3 regions of the Pseudarthrobacter sp. TAF60_1 genome follow, and region 3 is predicted to be linked to each of the others. Evidence: riboswitches for the same ligand, from Rfam matches in the RefSeq annotation. Region 3 holds a riboswitch; each other region holds the start of a gene.

Region 1 (7,341 bases), on a different contig from region 3:
GCCTGTTCCATCTGCATTGGCGAGGGCCTGAATGACGCCCCGCCGGGTACGGCCCCAAGCCTGCAGATGGTGGTCAGCGACATCCAGGCCGCCCACGACCACCTCAAGAACAACGGCGTTGACGTCAGTGACGTGGACGTTCAGGACTGGGGCCATTTTGTGTATTTCGCGGATCCTGACGGCAATAGGTGGGCCGTGCAGTACATTCCGGGCCGCGAACCCTGAGTCGCCGGACCGCGAACCTTAAGGCCTGAGCCACGAAACCTCGGTTGATTCACGTAGGCGACGCCGTGCTGCGGTTGGATGCATTGGCGGGAGATCATTTCTTTCCGGCCTTGAGGTCGGCCACGGCCTTCATGATCCGGCGAGCTCGTGTTTCCGCCGTCTTGGCGTCGCCGATCGGCTCCACGTATCGGCGCTGTGCGCTGTAGTTCAGCGTGCCGTAGAACGCCTGCGCTTCCGGTTCGGCGGCCAGGGCGGATGCGAGGTCGTCCGGGACTTCGACGATGCGGGGCTGGGTGTCCAGTTCAACGTCCACTTCCACCGTGTCACCGGACGCTACGCCGGTGAAGTCCCGGTTCGCGGTGCTCACTCCAATCAGGTACTGCCCGCCCATGACCGCAATGCTGCTCCGGTAGCTCTTGCCGTTGAGGGTCACCACCACCGGCGGACGCTTGCCCGCCCCCAGTTCCGCCACCACCTCCTCGGGGACCTCAATGCCTGCCTTGTTGCCGCTGCCCACGATAGTGGTGGTGAATTTCATGGGCCAAGTATGCCCCGGCGCCCCGAATCATGGGAAGGACACGAACCATGGGAAGGAAGGGGCCGCCGGGAAGGAAGGGCCTGCCGGGACAGTGGACGGCAGCGTGGATGCAAAACAGCAGGCCCTGAACCGGGGGATTCAGGGCCTGCTGCGGCTGTGCGGATTCCGGGGAATCGGTTTAGTACCAGTTGTGTGACAGGTGGAAGTTCAGCGCACCGCACGGCGACTGGTAGCGCTCCTGGATGTAGTTCAGGCCCCAGTTGATCTGTGTGCGGTAGTTGGTGAGGTAGTCCGCGCCGGCGCTCGCCATCTTCTCGGCAGGCAGCGACTGGACGATGCCGTATGCGCCGCTGCTGGCGTTGGTTGCCGTGGTGGTCCAGTCGGATTCCTTGGTCCACAGCGTCTGCAGGCACTGCATCTGGTCCGCGGACCAACCGTGGCTGGCCAACTGGCCGGCGGCGTAGGCCTGCGCTCCGGCGGGGTCATTCACGGCTACAACAGGCGCCGGCTCCGGTGCGGCGGCCGGCACGGGTGCAGGCGCTGGCACGGGTGCAGGCGCTGGCGCGGGTGCAGGCTCGGCGGCCTGCGGGGCTACGCTGATTTCTGCAGCGGCAGGTTCCGGTGCCGGTTTGGCCTGCATCTGGGCCTTTTCCATCGTCAACTGGGACTCGATGTCGGCAGTGGACAGCTTCTGGGTGTCGCTGACCGCTGTGAGGCCGCCGGACTCGGACACCTGGCCTGCTGCGCCCAACCCGACGAGGAGTGCGAGCGCCGTACCGACTACGGCCACGCGCTGTCCCAGGGAGGGAATGCGGTTGCGGAGTTTATTTGACCCGTCCTGCGGGCGCGTTTGTACCTTGGATTCAGACATGATTGATCGCCTCTCACACCTGCGGAGTTAGCTGTCGGGTTCGGATGAGGGCATCCGGCCGCACGGAACATCACGTGCTGGCTTCACCCCAAGGGCACTAAAAGCCCGGGACTCTGGGTCCCCCGCCTCTGCCTCGATCGAACGGAATCCGGGGAGTGGCAGAGCTTGGCGTCATCCGGATGAGAGGTCCTATTGGCGGCCTCACTCTATCGACGGTACAGGAGCCGACCGCATAAGTCACATTTTGGTAACGAGCATCACGATGGCGGCGTGTTGCCTTGTGGTGTTCGGCGGACTTTGAGTGCGGGAAGACTTTCCGCTTTCAAAGGAGGGCCCTGCGTGAGTGCGCAGGGGCCATTCAGTGCACGTTCTATCCGGTCAGCGCGTAGACAGTGGTTCCGCCGATGGTCTGGGCCGGGAAGGTCGCTGCCACCCATTGTGCTATCTGAGAGGGAGCGTCCGATCCGCTGGTGGACCGCATCGTTCCGCCGGCAATGAAGTAGTGGACCTTACCTTGCCTCAACAGATCCTGGAACTGGGCAAGGCTGGGGGAGGGGTCTGTTCCATTGAAGCCACCCACGGGCATAACCGGCAGTTCCGTGGCCAGCTGGTAGCCGGCGGCATTGTTGGAACCTACGACGGCGGCGGCCCAGGTGTAGCGGGAAGCGTCGCTTTTCAGCGCTGCAACAAGCTCGGACGACGGCGTGGTGGCACCTAGGAGGCCACCCATTCCGCCGGCCTGCCGGCCTGTGCCGCTCGGCCGGTTGCCGTTGCCCTTGGCATTGGCGTTGCCGTTGGCGTTGCCGTGGGCACCGAAGCCGTTGCCGTTTGCGCCGTTGCGTGCCCCTCCAGCGGGGCTGCCTATTCCGCCGGCAGCAGGGCCGCCCGGACGGAAACTGTCGGCGCTCGTAGCCGGTCCGGCGCTAACGATCGCGCCGCTGTGAGCGACGGCCGCCGTTGACAGCGAGAAGGCCAGCGGTCCGGAGAGGGAGGCAGCGACGGCGAGGACCGCCGTCGTCCGCTGAACGGAACGGAACGGCATGTACCTGCCGGACAGCACACCTGCGGCGCCGGCGAGCCCGCACGTCAGGACCAGCCAGCGGAGCCACGGACCGTAGGCAGAGGTGGTGCCCAGCAGGGCGAAGGCCATGAATGCCGCAGCCGCCACGGCGGCTGAGAGAAACAGGGCTGCGACGGGCTGCCGCCGGTGCTGCCACAGAAGGACACCGCCCAGCCCGGCCAGCCCCGCGATGCCGGGCGCCAGCGCCACCGCGTAGTAGGGGTGGATAATGCCCGCCATGAAACTGAACACCAGCCCGGTGACCAGCACCCACGAGCCCCACACCATGACCGAGGCCCGGACAGCGTCCGTGCGCGGTGCGCGGCGGCCAACCCACAGCAGGCCGGCGGCGAGGAGCAGCACGGAAGGCAGCAGCCACGCTATCTGGCCGCCGAATTCGGTGTTGAACATCCGCAACAGGCCGGGAATGCCCCATCCGTTGCCGCCGCCCACGCTTCCGGTTTCCTCGCCGGTCAGGCGGCCTAAACCGTTGTAGCCGAGCGTGAGCTCAAGGATCGAGTTGTTCTGCGAACCGCCGATGTAGGGCCGCAGGTTCGCGGGCGTCAGCTCCACTGCGACGAGCCACCAGCCGGCCGCGACCAGCATGGCTCCGCCCGCCGCCGCCAGATGCAGCAGGCGCCGGCCGATTCGTCCCGGAGCCGCCAGAGCGTAGGCCGCGGCAAAACCGGGAAGCACCAGCAGTACCTGGAGCTGCTTGGTTAGGAACCCGAAGCCCAGGAACACCCCGGCCAGCGTCAGCCAGCGCACCCTGCCGTCCTGGATAGACCGGATCGTCGCGTATCCGGCAGCAGTCATGAGCAAGACCAGCAAGGCGTCGGGATTGTTGAAACGGAACATCAGCGTGGCCACCGGTGTGATGGCCAGAACCACTGCCGCCAGCAGGCCGGCCCGGTGTGCCAGCCGGGTATCGCCGGTGGCCGGTGCCGCCGCCCGCCGTACCGCGAGATACAGCAGCCAAGCCGTGGCTACGCCCATGAGTGCTTGGGGGACCAGGATGCTCCACGAGCTCAAGCCGAAGAGACGGACTGAAAGGCTCATGAACCACAGCGAAGCCGGGGGCTTGTCAACGGTGATGGAATTGGCGGCGTCGGAGGAACCGAAGAACCAGGCATTCCAATCCTGTGAACCGGCCTGCGCCGCCGCTGAATAGAACGCGTTGGCCCAGTCCGAGGCGCCGAGGTTCCAGAGGTACAGCACCGCCGTGGCCGCCAGGACCACCGCCAACTCCAGACGCTGGCGGAGATGTGGTGGACCGCTCTGCGCAAGTCCCGCCTGAGGACGGCCCGCCTCCGGACCGCCGGCGTGCACGCCCGTTATTTCCCGGGGATCGCCGGTGGCGTGACCCGGAATGTTGATGGCCACAGCGTGCTACTTCGCCAGCGCGTACACGGTGGAGTTGCCCACGGTCTGGGCCTGGAAGTTGGCCTGCACCCACGCTGCGACCTCAGAGTTGCCGCCGCGGCCCCCCGTGCCGGCTCCGCGCATGCCCCCGCCACCCATGCCGCCGCCTTCGATGAAATAGCCGATCTCGCCCTTGGACACCATGTCCTGGAACTGCGCGAGCGTCGGGTACGGATCGCCGCCGTTCCATCCGCCCAGGGCGATCACACTGGTATTTGTTGCGAGTTCCAAGCTGGCCGCCTGCGTAGCGCCGGAGACAATCGCGGACCACTTGGTGGTGGTGGTTGAGAGCAACGCGGTCACCGCGGAGTCCGCCGTTCCTTCCCCGCCGGGGCCGCTGCCGTCGTCCCGCAATCCGGCTGTGCGGTTTCCGAAGGCGCCACCGGAGGAACCTGCGGGGCCCGACGTCGGGATGGAGCCCGAGTGCGCGGCGGCAGCAGTCGCCAGCGTCCAGGCCCCGGTCCCCAAGCCTCCCGCAAGGAGTGACACCACGACGACGGCAGCGGCCGAGGCCGGCCGGAACCTGCCCGCGGTGCCATGGGAGTCGAGCCGAAGGATAACCGCTGCAGCGGCGAGGACGCCGAGGAAGACGATGGAAATGCGGAGCCACGGGAGCCAGGACGCATCGCGGCCCAGAAGCACCGCGGACCAGACGGAACTGCCCAGGATGACCACGGCCAGGACGATCCGGGCAGGCCAGTGCGCGCGGCCACGCCACAGCTCCACGGAGCCGATGCCCACCAGGGCTGCGATTGCCGGAGCCAGCGCCACGGCGTAGTAAGGGTGGACGATGCCGCTCATGAAGCTGAAGACCCCGGCCGTGACCAGAAGCCAGCCGCCCCACAGGATCAGCGCAGCACGGGTACGGGAGGTGCGGATTTCCCTGCGGGTGAACCACAGGCCGGCCGCCAGCAGGACCAATGCCGCCGGCAGCAGCCAGGACACTTCGCCGCCGAAGCTGGTACCGAACATGCGCAGTAGGCCCGCGGCTCCGCCGAACCCGCCGTTGCCGCCGCCGAAGCCACCTGCAAGGCCATCCGTCCCACCCGGGACACCTGCGCCTCCCGGACCACCTGCGCCGCCGCCTGGCATGCCCTCGCCCGAGCCGGTGATACGTGACAGGCCGTTGTAGCCGAAGGTCAACTCGAGGAAGCTGTTGGTGGTTGAGCCCGCCATATACGGCCGTGCCGATGCCGGAGTCAGCTGGAACAGTGCCACATAGCTGCCGGCCACTACAAGGATGCCGCCCAGCGCGCCAAGCAGGTGCACTAACCGCCGTCCCAAGGTGGTGGGCGCCGCCCACAGGTATGCCAGTCCGAGGGCAGGAACAATCAGGAATCCTTGCAGCATCTTGGTGAGGAAGGCCAGGCCAACCACTGCTCCGGCAGCCACGAGCCACTTCCAGCCCGCCCGCTCAACGGCACGCGTGGTGAAGTACGCCGCGAGGACCAGGCAAAGAGTGAGCATGGCGTCGGGGTTGTTGAACTTGAACATCAGCGCCGCTACGGGCGTCAGCGCGAGGGCGCCCCCGGCCAGCAGGCCGGCCCCCGGCCCGGACACACGTTTGACGGTCAGGTAGAGGATTCCGACGGCGGCGACCCCCATGAGTGCCTCAGGGACCAGCATCCTCAGCGAAGAGAAACCGAAGATCCTGCCAGCAAGGGCGGGGATCCACAGCGCCGCCGGGGGCTTGTCCACCGTGATGGCGTTGCCGGCGTCGAGTGAACCGAACAGCAACGCCGTCCAGTCTTTGGTTCCGGCCTGGATGGCAGCAGCGTAGAAGGAGTTGCCGTATCCGGTGGCCGCAAGGTCCCACAGATAGAGGATGGCGGTGGCCACCAGCAGACCCGCGGCCGAAGGCCGGACCCAGCGGGGCTGGCTGCCGAAAGCGAAGCGGGTCCACCGCGTGCCGGGACCCGCGCTGCCGCGAACTGAATCTCCGGAATGTGCCTGTCCGGGATGTGCCTGTCCGGATTGTGCGGCGGCGGGCTGCCCTGCAGGGACGTTCGGCGGCGCATTCCCGGCGGGGCCGGTGCCTGACGGGGTGATGGTGGAGGTCATGATGCTGCCGTTTCCGTCGAAGTGGTGGTGGGGGCTGCGGCCGCTGATACTGCGGCTGATGCGGGCGAAGCTTGGAATGCGGGCGAGCCGGGTGATGCGGGAGAAGCGTGGGATGCTGGCGAACCGGGAGCCGCAGGGGCTGCCGGCCCGCGGAAGACCCACAGCCGGAACAGCAGGAACCTCACGGCGGTCGCGGCGAGGTTTGCGCCCACCACGGTGAGGACTTCCGCCCAGCGGTCGGGCGTCGTCGTACTGTGCACCAGGGCGAGGGCACCCGAGGTGAGCAGCAGGCCGATGCCGAACACGATCAGCCCCTCGAAATGGTGCCGCACCGGGTTCCCGCCCTGGATGCCGAAGGTGAACCGCCGGTTGGCGGCGGTGTTGGCCACCGCAGTGATGAGCAGGGCCACGAAATTCGCCAGCTGGGGGTCCAGGAACCCGCGGCCGAACAGGAAAATGAGCAGGTAGGCGAGCGTGGAGGCGGCGCCGATGGCACCAAACCTGACCAGCTGGCCGAACAGGCTGCCCACACGCGTCTGCTCGGCGGCACGGAATGAAGCCGGCAGCGGGCCGCGGGCCAGGGCCGCACGCAGTTCCGGCACGGGGATGCGGCCGTAGACCAGGTCCCGGGTCAGCCGGGCCATGCCGCGGAGGTCTGCCACGGCGGTGCGGACGAGGTCAACGCTGGAATCGGGATCGTCGGTCCAGTCCACCGGGACTTCATGGACGCGCAGTCCGCAGCGTTCGGCGAGGACCAGGAGCTCCGTGTCGAAAAACCACGAGTTGTCCAGGGTGTAAGGCAGGATCTGCTGCGCGACGTCCGCCCGGATGGCCTTGAAGCCGCACTGCGCGTCGCTGAACCTGGCACCCATGAAGGAATGGAGCATGAGATTGTAGCTGCGGGAGATGAATTCCCGCTTGGGCCCGCGGATAACCCGCGAGTTGCGGGTCAGCCGCGTGCCGATCGCGAGGTCCGAATGCCCCGAGATCAGCGGGGCCAGGAGGGGTGCCAGCGCGGCAAGATCCGTGGACAAGTCGACGTCCATGTAGGCAAGGACCGGCGACGGCGAGGCCAGCCACACTTTCCGCAGGGCATTGCCGCGTCCCTTTTCCCCGAGGTGGACCACCACGAGCTCCGGAAGCTCCCGGGCCAGGCGTTCGGCG
Region 2 (7,341 bases), on a different contig from region 3:
ACTTCGGAACCAATGTCACATTCAGGTCACGGCATGTCACTGCGATTTGAGAGTTTGCCATCATTTGGGCTTAGAGCCAGCCTGTGGGGTCAACAACGTCGCCGTTGACCTGGACCTCGAAGTGAAGGTGGCAGCCTGTGGAGGCGCCGGTGGTGCCGCTGAGGGCAACGACCTGGCCGCGGGTCACGGTCTGGCCAACCTTGACGCTGGCCGAGGACAGGTGGTTGTACGTGGTTTCCAGGCCGTTGCCATGATCAATCACCACGCGGTTGCCGCCGCCGTACTGGTGCCAGCCGACGAACGTCACAGTGCCGCTGGCGGCAGCCATGACCGAGGTCCCGCACTGGGCCACATAGTCCTGACCGCGGTGAAAGTCGCCGGCGCCACCCGTGATGGGGCTGACTCGAAAGCCGAACGGTGAAGCCGTAATGAGCTGGGCGAGCGGTGGACCAAGGCTTCCTGCGGAGGCAGCACGCGTGATGGATCCGGCCGACTGCGCGCTCAACAGCTGCTTCAGTTTGCCGTCCGGGTCACCCTGGGTCACCACAGAGGATCGGCTGAAATCAATCTGGGCGCCCGCTTCTGCGGATATTTCCGGCTGTGGGGCGGCCGACACTGCCGCAACGGGGTGGCCGGGCTGCTGGTCTGCCATCACCGGGCCCGTCACCGGCACAGTCACGGTCAGGACCAGGCCCGTTGCAGCAAGGGCAATGCCGGCCTTCTGCCCAACGCCGCTGGCGGCCGCGAAATCGGTGACCTGCCGGAAGGCCCCGCGGCGGCGGCGAGCTTCGCGCTGCGGATCGCGGGGCCTCTCCGCGGTGGCATCTTCGACCGCGCGGGCCGCCGAAGCGGGGCCAGCCGCCCGGCGGCGGCCCCTGGAGTATTGCGTGGTCAAGAATGTTCCTCTCTGGATAGCCTGCGAAGTTAGCTGTCGGATTCGGGTCAGAGAGTTCAAAGACCCGGTCCGCCGGTGCAAGCTCTCGGCGCAGAGATACCCATAAGGAACCTTCACTGGAGAGGCTTGCTGCTGACGGACTTCACCCCGAGGCAGCCTTGCGACTGCCGGTTGTGGTTCCCCCGCCTCTGCCAGTTGGTGACTCGTGCACCTGATCCGCTGGCAGAGCTCGGCTCCGGATCAGGTAACGCTTTTATATCGACGCTTGGGTTTAAACTATAAGCGATCAAAACGGACAGTAACAATTCCGTTATATTTGCGCAACCGCCACCGTTGCGCTAGCGCCTTGTGTAAGCGCACCCCGAGGCGCCACTTCGCCGGATGGCGGTGGTCTCAGCTGACGGAGACGAAAACGTGAACGGCAACTTCCGGAGGCAGCTCGAGCGCGCCCTCGATGCCCGGAACCCGCACGGAAATGTACTCCCCCACACGCTCCAGCGACACGGAAGCTCCGGGCCTGATGCCGCCTTCATCCAACTGCACCAGCAACTCAGGTTCCACCTGGATGGGCTCAGCCAGCCGGCTGACGGTGACACTCGACGTCGGCCCGTATCCGCGCATGGCCTCAACGAGATTAATCACACCAGCTTCCGGGAGGGCGGCAGCCCCGCCCAGCGCGGCCAACCCTGGGATGGGATTGCCGTACGGTGACTTGGTGGGATGGTCAAGGAGCTGGTAGATGCGCCGTTCCACCCGCTCGCTCATCACGTGCTCCCAGCGGCATGCCTCATCATGGACGTAGGCCCAGTCCAGGCCAATTACATCAGCCAGGAGGCGCTCCGCGAGCCGGTGTTTGCGCATCACCTCAGTGGCACGCTTGCGGCCGGTGTCGGTAAGTTCCAAATGACGGTCTCCGGAGACCACTACCAGTCCGTCACGCTCCATCCGGCCGACAGTCTGGGACACGGTGGGCCCGGAATGGCGCAGCCGCTCGGCGATGCGTGCGCGAAGAGCAACGATGTTCTCTTCTTCAAGTTCCAAAATGGTTCGAAGATACATCTCCGTGGTATCGATCAGATCCGTCATCCAGCTCAGCTCCTCGAACAAAGTACCTTGCGTTGACCCACCGTATCGCGTTCAAGCCGCAGCGAGGTCCAGTAAAAAGCTTAGCCTATTTTGACTTTGTCCGGATAATCCCCAATCGTCTCACTGACCAGACTATGACGGTCCCGGTTGCCGCCAGATCCAAGGTTTCAGGCAGAATAAAAGCGGCCCTCGTTGCAGTCGCCGCTGACTGCCGGCCACCCCACCGTCCCGGACGCCCATCACGTCCATGCCGAAATTGGAGCCCTTGTGAGCGAAACCAGCATCACTATTCCTGCCGATCTCCTGCCCAAGGACGGACGCTTCGGCGCGGGACCTTCCAAGGTCAGGCCGGAGCAGATTGAGGCACTCTCAGCAGCATCCCGGACCATCCTCGGAACCTCCCACCGCCAGGCGCCCGTCAAGAACCTGGTGGGTTCCGTCCGCGACGGCCTCAGCCAGTTCTTCCGTGCCCCGGAGGGCTACGAGGTGGTGCTCGGCGTGGGCGGCTCAACCGCATTCTGGGACATCGCAGCCTTCGGCCTGGTGGAAAACAAGGCCCAGCACCTTTCGTTCGGCGAGTTTGGCTCCAAGTTCGCTTCCGCCACCAACAAGGCACCCTTCCTGGATGCCTCGTCGATAATCAAGTCCGAGCCCGGCACCCGCCCGGTGCCCCAGGCGGAGGCCGGCGTTGACGTCTACGCGTGGCCGCAGAACGAAACCTCCACCGGCGTGGCTGCTCCGGTCAAGCGGGTCGCGGGCGCCGACGACGGCTCGCTGGTCCTGGTGGACGCTACCTCTGCGGCCGGCGGCCTGGATGTGGATGTTGCCGAGTCGGATGTCTACTACTTCGCCCCGCAGAAGAACTTCGCGTCCGACGGCGGCCTGTGGCTGGGCCTCTTCTCCCCCGCCGCGCTGGAACGCGCCGCGCGGATCAAGGCCAGCGACCGCTGGATCCCGGACTTCCTGGACCTGCAGACCGCCATCGACAACTCCAGGCTGAACCAGACGTACAACACGCCGTCGCTGTCCACGCTGGTGACCCTCGACGCCCAGGTGCAGTGGCTGAACTCCAACGGCGGCCTCGACTTCGCCAGCAAGCGCACTGCCGACTCTGCGGGCCGGATCTACGCCTGGGCAGAGGCCTCCGAATACGCCACCCCGTTTGTGGCCAAGGCCGAGGACCGCTCCAACGTCATCGCAACCATCGACTTCGAGGACTCGATCGACGCCGCGGCCATCGCCAAGGTGCTGCGCGCCAATGGCGTGGTGGACACCGAGCCGTACCGCAAGCTGGGCCGCAACCAGCTCCGGATCGCCACCTTTGTTGCCATCGAGCCGGACGACGTTACCGCCCTGCTGGCAAGCATCGACTACGTGGTGGGCAAACTGCGCAAGTAACCTCCACACGGCGCGAGCGTCCCGTACGGGGGCGTACTTGCGTCAGCGTTCGACGGCGTCGTCCGGGTTTTGGTCCCGGGCGGCGCCGTTTGCTGTGTCCCCCAACGTGGAGACGACGCGGAACTGGCGCAGGCCGCGGGCACGCCGGTTGAACGTGAGCCGGAGCTGTTGGGCACGGATGATCCACACCATGCCAATCAGGGCAGCGGTGATCCCGGAGGCGGCCGCGACGGCAAGGGACCAGCGTCCCCCTGCGACGTTGGCGACCCAGCCCACCAGCGGCGCCCCGATAGGCGTGCCGCCCATGAAGATGGCCATGTACAGGGCCATGACCCTGCCCCGCATGACCGGATCGGTGGTGGTCTGGACGTAGCCGTTCGCGCTGGTCATCATGGTGATCGCAAACAGCCCCACCGGCACCAGCGCAACCCCGAACCAGAAGTAGTTAGGGGCCAGCGCGGCCAGTCCGGAGGTCACGCCGAAGGCAGCGGCGGCGCCGAAGATCATCCGTAACCGTGGTTTCCCGCGGCCGGCGGACAACAGGGCACCGGTAACGGATCCGATCGCCATGATCGAATTCATCAGGCCGAACGCGCCGGCGTCCAGCCCGAATTCAGTGCCCACCATGGCAGCGATGAACAGGACGAAGTTGAGCCCGAGGGTTCCCACGATGAAGACTGCCACCAGGACCACCACGATGTCCGGCCGGAACCGCACATAGCGCAGCCCCTCCCGGATACGCCCCTTGCCGGGCGCCGCGCGGGGCAGCTGCCGCAGAGACGCCGTCGGGATCCTCCACAGGCTTAAGAGCATCGCCAGGAACGTGACGGTGTTGATCAGGAAGACCCAGCCTGGGCCGACGGCCACCGTCAGGACCCCGGCCACCGCGGGCCCGATCATGCGGGCCACGTTGAAGGAGGCGCTGTTCAGTGCGACGGCGTTGGGGAGGTAGTCGTCGCGGACCAGCTCCGAAACGAAGGTCTGGCGGACCGGTGCATCCAGTGCGGACACCATGCCCAGCAGCAGGGCAAAGCCATATACGTGCCACAACTGGCCGACGCCGAGGACCACCAGGACGCCCAGTGCGGTACTCAGCAGCGCCATCACAGACTGGGTCATGATCAGCAGCTGTTTGCGGCTGTAACGGTCCGCCACGAGCCCGGCCACGGGAGCGAGGAACAGCTGGGGGCCCAGCTGGAGGGCCATGGTGATGCCCATGGCGCCCGCGTCGTGATCGGTCAGGTGGTCGAACACCAGCCAGTCCTGGGCGGTCCGCTGCATCCAGGTTCCGATATTGGAGACCAGGGCGCCGATGAACCAGATCCGGTAATTGAGGATGTGCAGGGATTTGAAGGTGGACATCATGGCCGGCCTCCGTGCTGATCAACCCTGCGCGTCACCAACTGCCTAGTCAGCCTCGCCAACAGGTTCGTGTTCGCCGGGCTGGTCCGTGTCCGGTTCTTCATTGCCGGCAGGTTCCTCATCCAGTGCGGGGTCGGCCTGGGCGGGCTCTTCCTCCATTGCCTGTGCGTCCTCGGGGCGGACACGTTCGGCCCACGGCACCCACTCCGGGGACAGGATGGAGTCCGCCGACGGGAGGAGGCCCAGCTCGCTGACGGTCACCACCTTGGAGCGGGAGTTCCTGGTCACCACTGCGTACCATTGCCAGCCCTGGTAGCCGGGCAGCTTGGATTCGAAAAGGTGCGTGACCAGGCGGTCGCCCTCGCTCTTGGCCGCGATATGGGCCCCGATGTCCGAGGGCGCGGTGATGCCCTCGATGGCGGCCCGCGCCAAGTCGACGGCGGCCGCGAGGAAAGCATCCGGTTTGCCGACCCGCCACACGGGCACGCCGGCGCGGCGTTTGGCCTCAGGTTTGACGCCTGCCTGCTCCACTTCCGTGGTGTCCGGCTGTTCAGCTTCCGGGTTCATCGCCAAGGCCTAAACGTCCAGCTCGTCGGCAACCTTACGCAGTGCCGCCGCGATCGCTTTGCCCTTGTTGCCTTCCGGGTATTTGCCCGCGGACAGGGTGCCGGAGAGGTTATCCAGGACGGTTACCAGGTCCTGCACCAGCGGTGCCAGGTCCCGGGCACTGGGCCGCTTGGCTTTGGCGATGGACGGGGTCTTGTCCAGGACACGCAGGCCCAGCGCCTGGGCGCCTTTGCGTCCGTCGGCGACGCCGAACTCAACGCGGGTGCCGGCCTTCAGTTCCGTAACGCCTTCGGGCAGCGATGATTTGGGCAGGAAGACTTCCTGGCCGTCTTCGCCCGCGAGGAATCCGAAACCCTTTTCCTTGTCATACCACTTGACCTTGCCGGTAGGCACGTAATCAACCTTCTTCGTTCTGCGTCTTGAGACACGGCCGGCAGTCACCGCATCCGCACCGTTATGCGGGTTCAGGGTATGACAGCGACGGACCGTGTTGGTCTGTTCCTTCAAGGTTATCCTGCCGCGGACGGATTCCCGCTTTCAGCGGCCCGTCGTCACGTTCGTCACCGCCGCCGTTGCCCATCCGGCTACCCGGGCGGCCGCCCTGTTAGCGTTACGTGCATGACACCCTCGCGTTACCGGCGCCCACTGATGATCTGTGCAGCGGTAGTTGCCGTCCTTTCCCTCGTGGCAGTGGGGGCGGTAATGGCCATGGCTTTTGCGGGCGTGGCCGCCCCGGTCTGGGTCACGTCCACCGCCTTATACGGACTGCCCGTAGCCTTCCTCCTGATGCTTTTCCTAGTGCTGGACAGCGTGGCCGGCAGGCGCCGGGCGGGAAAGTCCGGCGGGCTGTAACGTTGGACTGATGTCCCTTATCCGCGCGCTCAGCAAAGAGTTGGAGGCACGCAGCGATGACTCGTTGCGGGCCCTCTTTGCAGCGCGGCCGGATCTGGTGTCCCCACCGGTCCCCGACTTTCCCGCGCTGGCGGCCAGGGCCAGCGCCCGGGTCAGCGTCCAGCGCGCCCTGGAGCGTCTGAACAGACCCCAAATGCAGGTGCTGGAGACGCTTCATCTGTGCACCAACACGGACACTGCCCATAGTGCCTCGGCCGCGGGCGTGCGGAAGCTCATTGCCGGGTCCACCGTGGCGGCGGTGGAACGAATCCTGGCCTCGCTCCAGGAACTGGCCCTGGTCCACAGGGCTGAGCCGCCGCACGGGACCCCGGTAGCGGGGCATCGGCAGCGCTACTACCTGCCCGTGGGGTGCCTCAAGGACGTCGTGGGCATCTATCCCGCCGGGCTGGGGCGCAGCTACACCGAACTGGTCCGGCTCCAGCCGGCCTTCGCCCAGCGGGTAGTCCAGCTCGTCTCCGAGCTCCACCACAGCGGTGTGGCTATCCAGGAAGCCACCACGCCCATGGAGGCGGCGCTCGCGCTGCAGCACTGGACGTCCTCACCGGAGGCACTCGCCCAGGCCTTGGCCGGAGCGCCGGAACGGACGACGGCGTTGCTCGCCAAATTCCGTAACTGGGCCATGGGTGCCGTCCCCCAGGCGCAACGGAAAGCGTCAGTGGCACACCAAAGCGCCGACGTCGGGCCCGTGGACTGGCTGCTGGCGCGGGGACTCCTCGTCCCGCTCGACGCCGCCCACGTGGAACTGCCGCACAGCGTGGGGCTGTCCCTGCGCGGCGGTGCCATCATCAACGATTTCACCCTTGCGCCGCCGGTGCCGGAGCTGGGCAGCACCACCGCTGCCCTGCGCCGGAACGCAGCGCTGGGCGCCATCGCCGAAACGCTTCGGCTGGTGGGCGAACTCCTGCACGCGGTCAGGGCCCAGCCTTTGGCCACGCTGCGCAGCGGCGGAGTGGGGGTCCGGGAAATGAAGCGACTGGCCGAGGCCTTGCGCATCGACCAGCACCAGGCCGGCCTGCTGCTGGAACTGAGTGCGCTGTCGGGCCTGCTGCGACTTGATGTTGATTCCTCCACGTGGGTGCAGCCGCCGCAGCTGGAATGGCTGGATCTCACCCGGCAGGAGC
Region 3 (7,341 bases):
GTCCGTCATCGAAGCGGACAAGGTACGGCGGATGCCCTTCCTGACCCCGCACTTCCATGATCACTCCGTGCCGGTCGGACGACCCGACGGTCCGGCCCCTGACGATGATCCTGTCGCCTTGAGTTGCCTCCATGGCAATCACCTCCAAGGCCCAGAGTACGGCCCGGCAGCGGGCAGTAACAGGGGTGCGTGGCACGATTCAGATAGGCCGCTACGCCTCCCGTCTGCGCGCCGGGTCAGTCCCGGCCGGCGGCGAGCAGTTCGTCGGTGGCGGGGTCAGGTTCGCCGTCGAAAAACTGTGCCAGCACCGTCTTGAAGACAGTCTCGCCGGGCGCGGCGCGCAGGAACAGCGTCATGGAGGAGCGCAGTTTTTTCGCATCAATGCCGCCCATAATGTCGGCGGCGGAACGGCCGGTGTGGGTGGACACCGCCACGCTGCACTCGAGCAGCCGTGGGCCCAGGACGTCGTGCTTGAGGTAGGCCTGCGCCTCCGCCAGCGAGGTGATGGCGTATTTCACGGACGTGGGACTGCTGCCGAGGCCGGCGATCTGCGGGAAAATGAACCACATCCAGTGGCCCTTCTTGCTGCCCAGCTGCAGCTCGGCCAGGGCCTGCCTGTAGGTGCCGCCGCTGTCCTGCGCTTGAACAAAGCGTTCCAGGTCGTGGGTGGTGGTCATGGATGTCTCCTTCTGTGGGGCATGATGTCAGGCGGTGATTTCCGCAGCAAGGGCCGCGGCATGGCGGACCCACCGGTCAGGGTCCTGGCTCCAGCGTGCCATCACCACGCCGGCACGTTGCCGGTCCAAGCCGCCCAGTGCCGCGAGCAGGGGAACCACGACATCAGCGATCAGGGGGTCCACCAACTCGGCTGTCTGCGCTGACCGGATGAAGCCTTCCAGCCGGGTCAGGTCCGAGTGCCGCAGGAGGGCCACCTTGGATTGCAGGAGGACGACGGCGGCAAGGCGGCGCTCGTAGACTGGCCGCCTGCCCGGTCCGGGCTGGCCCCAGAGCTGCGAGGCCAGTGCTGTCACGTCGTCATGGCCAAGGCCCTTGAACTTGGTGCCGGCGTCCCGGATAGTGCCCCGCGCGGCACCCACCGATGCCCCGTAGGAACGGAGCACCCCGCCCACGCGCGATTCCACCTCCTCTGCCCGGTACCAGGTGCCTTCATTCTGCAGGGTGTTATCGATGAAGCCGGCAGCGTCCTGCACTCGTTGATTCACCGGCGTCACCTCGCGCCCTGGCGGGAGGCGCCGGCATGCTCGATGCAGTAAGGGGTCCAGGGCCTTGCCTCCAGGCGGCCCTCGGCGATCGGGGCTCCGCACACGGCGCACACCCCGTACGTGCCGTCCGAGATTCTGTGCAGCGCGGCTTCAACCTCGGCCAGGCCGGCGCTGCTCTGGTTCAGCAACGCCGACGCCTGGGACAGCTCGAAGGCAATGGTGGCACCCTCCGGGTCATGTTCGTCATCCACATTGGAGTCCTGGCGGGCAGCATTGGCTGATGAGATGTCTGCCCGGAGCGCCGGAAGCAGTGCCAGCTTCCGGTCCCGCTCTTCCTCCAGCAGGATCCGGAACCGTTCAAAGTCAGCCATGGGAAAAGCCTAGCGCCGCGGAGTTCACCAAGACTGCGGAATTCGCCAAACCCGGGGCAACAGGCGGTAGCGGAGCCTGTCAGTACCAGTTCTCGATCACGGAGTGGTTCCAGGCGTCACACGGAGACCCGTAGCGGTTCGCGATGTAGGCCAGGCCCCAGTCAACCTGGGTGCGGTAACTTGTGAGCCAGTCGCTGCCTGCGCTCGCATACTTGCTGGCGGGTAGCGCCTGCGCGATGCCATACGCCCCTGAATACGGATTGGTGGCCGTGGTGAGCCAGTTGGATTCTTTCATCCACAGCTGCGCCAGGCATGGGAACTGGTCCTGGCCCCAGCCGTACGCGGACAGCCGCCCTGCAGCGTAGTTCCTGGCGCCGGCGGGGTCGTTTACCGCGCCGCCCGGAACAGAAGGTACGACGACGACGGGCGGCGGCGTCGGCGTCGGACTTTCAGCCGGAGGTGCTGGAGCAGGGTTCTGCGGTGCGGGGTTCTGCGGTGCGGGGTTCCGGGGTGCCGGGTTCGCCGGGGTCTGGGCGGCAGCCCGGGCGGCGGCTTCAGCCTGCCGGCGTGCTTGCTCCTCCGCTGCCGCGCGCTTGGCTGCCTGGGACACTTCGTAGGCAGCCAGCGCCGCTTGGCCCTGCCTGAATTCTCCTTCCACCGCTGCGGTGGTTCCCTTGAGTGAGGCGAGTTGGGCGGTGAGTTCCTGGCTGTGCCGCTGTTGTTCCGCGACCTGCTCCGACACGGCCTGCTGGGCTGCCTGGGCTGAGGACAGCTTGGCCTCGGCAACGCCGGCGAGGCGTTCCCGCTCAGCCTTGGCGGCGCGCTCCTGCTCGGCCAGTGCTGCCGAGATTCGTTCCGACTCAGCTGATTTGTGGACCAGCAAGGCTGTCTTGTCACTGACGATCCGGACGATGTCCAGGCCGTGGATGCTGTTCGACTGGATGGCGTCGAGCGCCACGAAGAAGCCCATGTTTGTGCCGCCGGTCTTGTAGGACTGTGCGGCGAGGGCCCCGATGTCCCTTTTGTGCCGGCCCGATTCCTCCTGTGCACGGGCCACCTGCGCGGCCAAGGCATCCACCCTGGAACTGGCAGACTGGAGATCGGTCTGGGCCACAGCGTATTCCGCAGCAGCAGTTACTGCGGCGTTGCCCAGCGCCTCCGCCTGAGTTTGCAGGCCACCGAGCAGATCTCCGATTCTAGTGACTTCAGCGGCCGTGCCGGCCTCGCTTTGCCGGGCCTTCTCCACGTCCTGCCAGGAAGGATACCCGCCGGGCGGAGCCTCGTCCGCGGCGTGCGCAGGCAGCATGGCAAACGAGGCGGCCGTGGCCAGTACAACCACTGCCGTGAGACCGGACAGCCACGATTTTTGCGCAAACGGGGACATAGTTCGTGAGCTTACCGGGCAAGTCCTAGATTGCGGCGAACATTGTCTCCCAAGTGGCTTGGTAGCCGATCCGAGCCATCCGGTAGGGTGCACGCTCTGCCCACGAGGCAACCTAAAGCCCACTCAGGCGTCTTTTTTTGAGGCAAACCGATCAGATGGATGACCCGACCGGGCATATACGCGTCCCGTGCGGTGACCTGCACCTTCATAGCCGAGGCCAGAAGATCCAACAAGGGAGCTAGGGTGAATTTTTGCCCTACATTCCGTTATCGGAATGTGACATTCGGGAAAAGAAGCGGTTATGGTCGTTTAGTGCCCTGGTTCAAACCGGGACATTCCCGTCAGTATGCCGAGCCCTGCCACTGACCCGGGACCCCAGACGCTATGCAACTGGCAGGGACGGGGGAACCACATTTCCGCGGCCTACACAGGCCTTGGGGTTAAGTCGGCATTCGTCCTGTCCTTCATGGCGGCATTCCCGGCCGGGTCTCTCCAACCCGAACCCGACAGCTCACCCCGCAGGCATGGGAGAGGCAATCACACCATGTCCAAGAAGTTCACTTCCGCACGCCATCGTGCAGTCACCACCACCACGTCCCGCGCCATGATGATCGGACGGCCGGCCCTTGTAGTGGCCGCCGCATCCGGACTGTTTTTCGGCTTCAGCGCCCCGGCCCACGCCGGCGTCCACGGACCTGACAATACCGGAACAGCCAATGCCCAGGGCCAGGTAAGCGCACCGGCAGCCGCCGCGGCTCCGGCCCCCGCAGCCAACGTCCACACCGTCGTCTCCGGCGACACCCTTGGCCAGATCTCCGCGGCCAACGGCGTAGCACTCAACGACGTCCTGGCAGCCAATGGCTTGTCCCTGACGTCGATCATCTACCCGGGCAACCAGATTCAGATTCCCGGCGCCGGACAGGGCGCAGCAGCACCGGCCGTGGCAGCACCGGCTCCGGCCCCGGCAGCGAAAGCAGCCCCCGCACCGGCTGCGCCCGCCAACACCGGCATCAAGCTGGCGTCAACGCCGGCCCCCGCGCCCACCGGCGCAGCCGGCTCGGCAATCCTGGCCTCCGCCTACTCCCAACTCGGGGTACAGCAGGACTGCACCGCCATGGTGGAGAAGGCACTGCGCTCAGTAGGCAAGAGTGTTGGAGACCTGGCCCCGGGCCAGTTCTTCCAGTACGGAAGCGTTGTTGGCACACCCGCCCCGGGTGACCTGGTGATCACCGCCGGCCACGTCGGCGTCTTCGCCGGCAACGGCCAGGTTGTCAGCGGCGGCGTGGACGGTTTCAAGACCGAGGTCCACTCCATCAGCTGGCTCCCGGGCGCCTCCTTCGTCCACGTAGCGTGACCCCCGCCGGCTGGACGGCGGCGCGCGGTGCCCAGCCGCCCGCCGTCGTCGGCCGCTGCTGCGTACTCAGGCGTGCTGCCCAAACCAGGACAATATGTCATTCCAGGCGGCGGCCGCCTGGGTCTGGTGATACTGTTCCCGAGTGTCATTGTGGAAGGCGTGGTCCACGCCCGGACAGACGGTGAGCTGATGCATCACCTTGGTGGTTAAGGCTGCCGCCGCCGTTACGGGAAGGCCATCCGGTATAGGTCGTTGGCTGCGATGACCGTCGAGTCCCGAGCGCTGCCCCGCAAATCCACCCGGTCTGCCAGTTCCTCCGGTCCCGGACACCAGGGCACGGACCACCTGGTCCCCCGATGCCGGTTAATGCTGGTGGAGCGGATGGATCACGCCGTCCGAACCGAGTGTCCCGCTGCAGGCTGGCTACTACCATAAGTCCCTTCTCCGCGCCCGGCCGGGCTGCTACATTGGCACGGCCAAGGCTGATCACGGCTGGGTTCAGCCGGTCAACACGGAAGGACGCATTATGCTCTCTGACACTTCCCGCCCCGTCATTCAGGCAACGCTGCCTGTAGTGGGTGAAAATATCGAAGAAATTGCGAAGCGGTTCTACAAGCACATGTTCGACGCGAGGCCGGACCTGCTCGACGGCCTGTTCAACCGTGGAAACCAGGCTGACGGCCGCCAGCAACAGGCGCTGGCCGGTTCAATCGCGGCCTTCGCCACCTACCTCGTGGAGAAGCCTGACCAACTTCCTGACCACCTGCTCTCCCGCGTCGCCCACAAGCACGTCTCGCTCGGCCTGAGCCCGGACCAGTACCAGATCGTCCACGACCACCTGTTCTGGGCCATCGTGGACGTGCTCGGCGATGCTGTTACTCCCGAGGTCGCAGCGGCCTGGGACGAGGTGTACTGGCTGATGGGAAACATGCTGATCAACAAGGAACGCGGGCTGTACGGCGCGGTGCACCTTTCCCCCGACACCATCTGGCGCACCTGGCGTGTGGCCCAGCGCATCCAGGAGACACCAGACGTCGTTACTTTCGTGGTGGAGCGCACCGACGAACGGGAGGTAAAACCCTCCCTGCCCGGGCAGTACGTGACCATCAAGATGCCCATGAAGGACGGCGTCCATCAGCCCCGCCAGTACAGCCTGACCCGCGCCGACGACGGGCAGCACCGGCATTTCGCCGTGAAGAGGGTCCACGGGCTCGCCACCCCTGACGGCGAGATGTCCAACCTCCTGCACCAGGACATCAATGTCGGCGATGAAGTGGTGCTGTCAGCCCCGTTCGGCGACGTGGTACTGGAGTACACCGACCGGCCGGTGGTGCTGGCCAGTGCCGGCATCGGCATCACCCCCATGGCCGGAATGCTCTCGCACCTGGTGAAGGCCGGCTCACAGCGCCGGGTGATGCTGCTGCACGCTGATGACAGTCCGGACTCGTTTCCGCTCCGCCATCAGGTCACCGAGGACATCGAGCGGCTGCCTGAGGGGTCCCTCCACAGTTGGTTTGTGAATCCGGCAGAGGATCAGGGGCCGGCCGGCAATACTTTCCAGGGTTTCATGGACGTCAATGCCGTGGAGCTGCCGCTGGACGCCGAATACTACCTCTGCGGGCCGTTGCCGTTCCTGCAGGCGGTCCGCAGTGCCCTGGTCGCCAAGGGCGTTCCGGCCAAGGACATCCAGTACGAGGTGTTCGGACCGGACCTGTGGCTGGCTGACTTCCAGTAAACCCCGGACCGGGCCGGGCTAGAACTGCTCTGCCGGAATGCTAAACCCGAGATCCAGGAGTCCGCGGCCGGCCTGTTCCAGGATCGGGTCCATGGTCAGCGAAGCGTGGTTGAGCAGCACGTTGACGTCGCGCTGGATCCGCTGGAGCGGGTGAGTCAGGCGGTGGACGCTGCCGCCTGAGCCGGTCAGGATGAGCCGGACTGCCTCGGCCGAGGCCTGTCCGCTGAGGCCGAGGGAGAGCCGGTACTGGGCGCGCTCCTCATCAGTGAAGGCAACTGGCCGGCGCCCGAAGGACGCGGACACCACCCGGACAGCTTCCTCCCAGTGCAGGCGTGCGGTGGCTACCTGGCCGTACGCCTGCGTGAACCGGGCTTGGGCGAGCGGCGAATCTGCCTGGCGCTTCTCCACCGTCTGCTTGACCTTCCGTACCATCATCAGGTTACGGAACTCTTTCAACGCATGCTCCGCGGCGCCGAGGGCCGCCGCCGGGGCAACCATGTTCAGGAACGTGGCCATGGGGATGTGGATGCTGGGGTCCGGATGGATGAAGCTTCCCGGGTTGTCGGCCGCCGCCAGCAGGCTCCACTCGAGGGCACGGTACGCCGGGACAAAGAGGCCCTCGGCCCTGAGATCGTTGCTGCCTGTCCCCCGCAGGCCGGCCGTGTGCCACACGTCCAGCAACTCAAGATCCGCCATCGGAACCAGGCACTGAAGCCGCACGCCGCCGTGCTGGACTGCCAGGAGCGCCCAGTCAGAATGCATCACGCCGGAGGCAAAGCTCCACCGGCCGGAAATGGCGAACCCGCCGGGGACCTTCTCAGCTGATCCGGGAGGGGCTCCGGTTGCCGCTGCCAAGGGTGCGGGGCCGGCGGCGAATACTTCGTCCTGTGCTTGCTTCGGCCACCGGGCCAGCATCCACACGTGCTCCACAAGGTGGCCTACGCTCCAGGCGGTTGAGACGTCACCCTGCGCGAGCCGGCGAACCACCTGCACGTAGGTTTCCAGCCCCATCCCGTACCCGCCGACTGCCTTGGGCGCGAGCATCTGGAACACGCCTGCTTCCTTCAGTTCGGCAATGGTAGCGGCGGGGATGCGGCGGAGCTCTTCGGTTTCCTCCGCCCGCTCCCTCAGCCGGGGAACCAGGGCGTCCACCCGCGCCAGAACCTCGTCATGCGTCGGGATGGGGGCGGAAGGCACCGGGGGGTCGACGTCCGGGAGGTTGATCGTATGCGCGGTGTGGTTCCGCTTGGCTGCCAGGTAAAGCCGGTTGGCGT

Evidence for each region. A riboswitch is a leader RNA that binds a small molecule or an ion and turns the genes downstream of it on or off. The one in region 3 is predicted to bind cyclic di-AMP.
Region 1: linked by a shared signal. The riboswitch ahead of AB4Y73_RS16250 (hypothetical protein) and the one ahead of AB4Y73_RS02960 (LysM peptidoglycan-binding domain-containing protein) in region 3 are both predicted to bind cyclic di-AMP.
Region 2: linked by a shared signal. The riboswitch ahead of AB4Y73_RS13675 (M23 family metallopeptidase) and the one ahead of AB4Y73_RS02960 (LysM peptidoglycan-binding domain-containing protein) in region 3 are both predicted to bind cyclic di-AMP.

The regions. Positions count from the first base shown of each region.
Region 1 is NZ_JBFRDI010000015.1:34,795-42,135, forward strand. It holds gene AB4Y73_RS16240 (VOC family protein) at 1-225, shown strand, start outside; gene AB4Y73_RS16245 (YdeI/OmpD-associated family protein) at 320-763, opposite strand; gene AB4Y73_RS16250 (hypothetical protein) at 942-1,634, opposite strand; cyclic di-AMP (ydaO/yuaA leader) riboswitch at 1,640-1,798, opposite strand; gene AB4Y73_RS16255 (ArnT family glycosyltransferase) at 2,005-4,077, opposite strand; gene AB4Y73_RS16260 (glycosyltransferase family 39 protein) at 4,084-6,177, opposite strand; gene AB4Y73_RS16265 (glycosyltransferase) at 6,174-7,341, opposite strand, start outside.
Region 2 is NZ_JBFRDI010000011.1:79,144-86,484, reverse strand. It holds gene AB4Y73_RS13675 (M23 family metallopeptidase) at 71-895, opposite strand; cyclic di-AMP (ydaO/yuaA leader) riboswitch at 899-1,115, opposite strand; gene AB4Y73_RS13670 (metal-dependent transcriptional regulator) at 1,289-1,981, opposite strand; gene serC (phosphoserine transaminase) at 2,249-3,379, shown strand; gene AB4Y73_RS13660 (MFS transporter) at 3,422-4,741, opposite strand; gene AB4Y73_RS13655 (DUF3027 domain-containing protein) at 4,787-5,308, opposite strand; gene AB4Y73_RS13650 (cold-shock protein) at 5,318-5,701, opposite strand; gene AB4Y73_RS13645 (hypothetical protein) at 5,927-6,160, shown strand; gene AB4Y73_RS13640 (helicase-associated domain-containing protein) at 6,171-7,341, shown strand, end outside.
Region 3 is NZ_JBFRDI010000002.1:148,787-156,127, reverse strand. It holds gene AB4Y73_RS02985 (DUF1918 domain-containing protein) at 1-133, opposite strand, end outside; gene AB4Y73_RS02980 (DUF1810 domain-containing protein) at 237-677, opposite strand; gene AB4Y73_RS02975 (DNA alkylation repair protein) at 705-1,223, opposite strand; gene AB4Y73_RS02970 (TraR/DksA family transcriptional regulator) at 1,229-1,594, opposite strand; gene AB4Y73_RS02965 (coiled-coil domain-containing protein) at 1,674-2,978, opposite strand; cyclic di-AMP (ydaO/yuaA leader) riboswitch at 3,349-3,518, shown strand; gene AB4Y73_RS02960 (LysM peptidoglycan-binding domain-containing protein) at 3,523-4,332, shown strand; gene AB4Y73_RS02955 (dienelactone hydrolase family protein) at 4,399-4,530, opposite strand; gene AB4Y73_RS02950 (globin domain-containing protein) at 4,859-6,067, shown strand; gene ribA (GTP cyclohydrolase II RibA) at 6,086-7,341, opposite strand, start outside.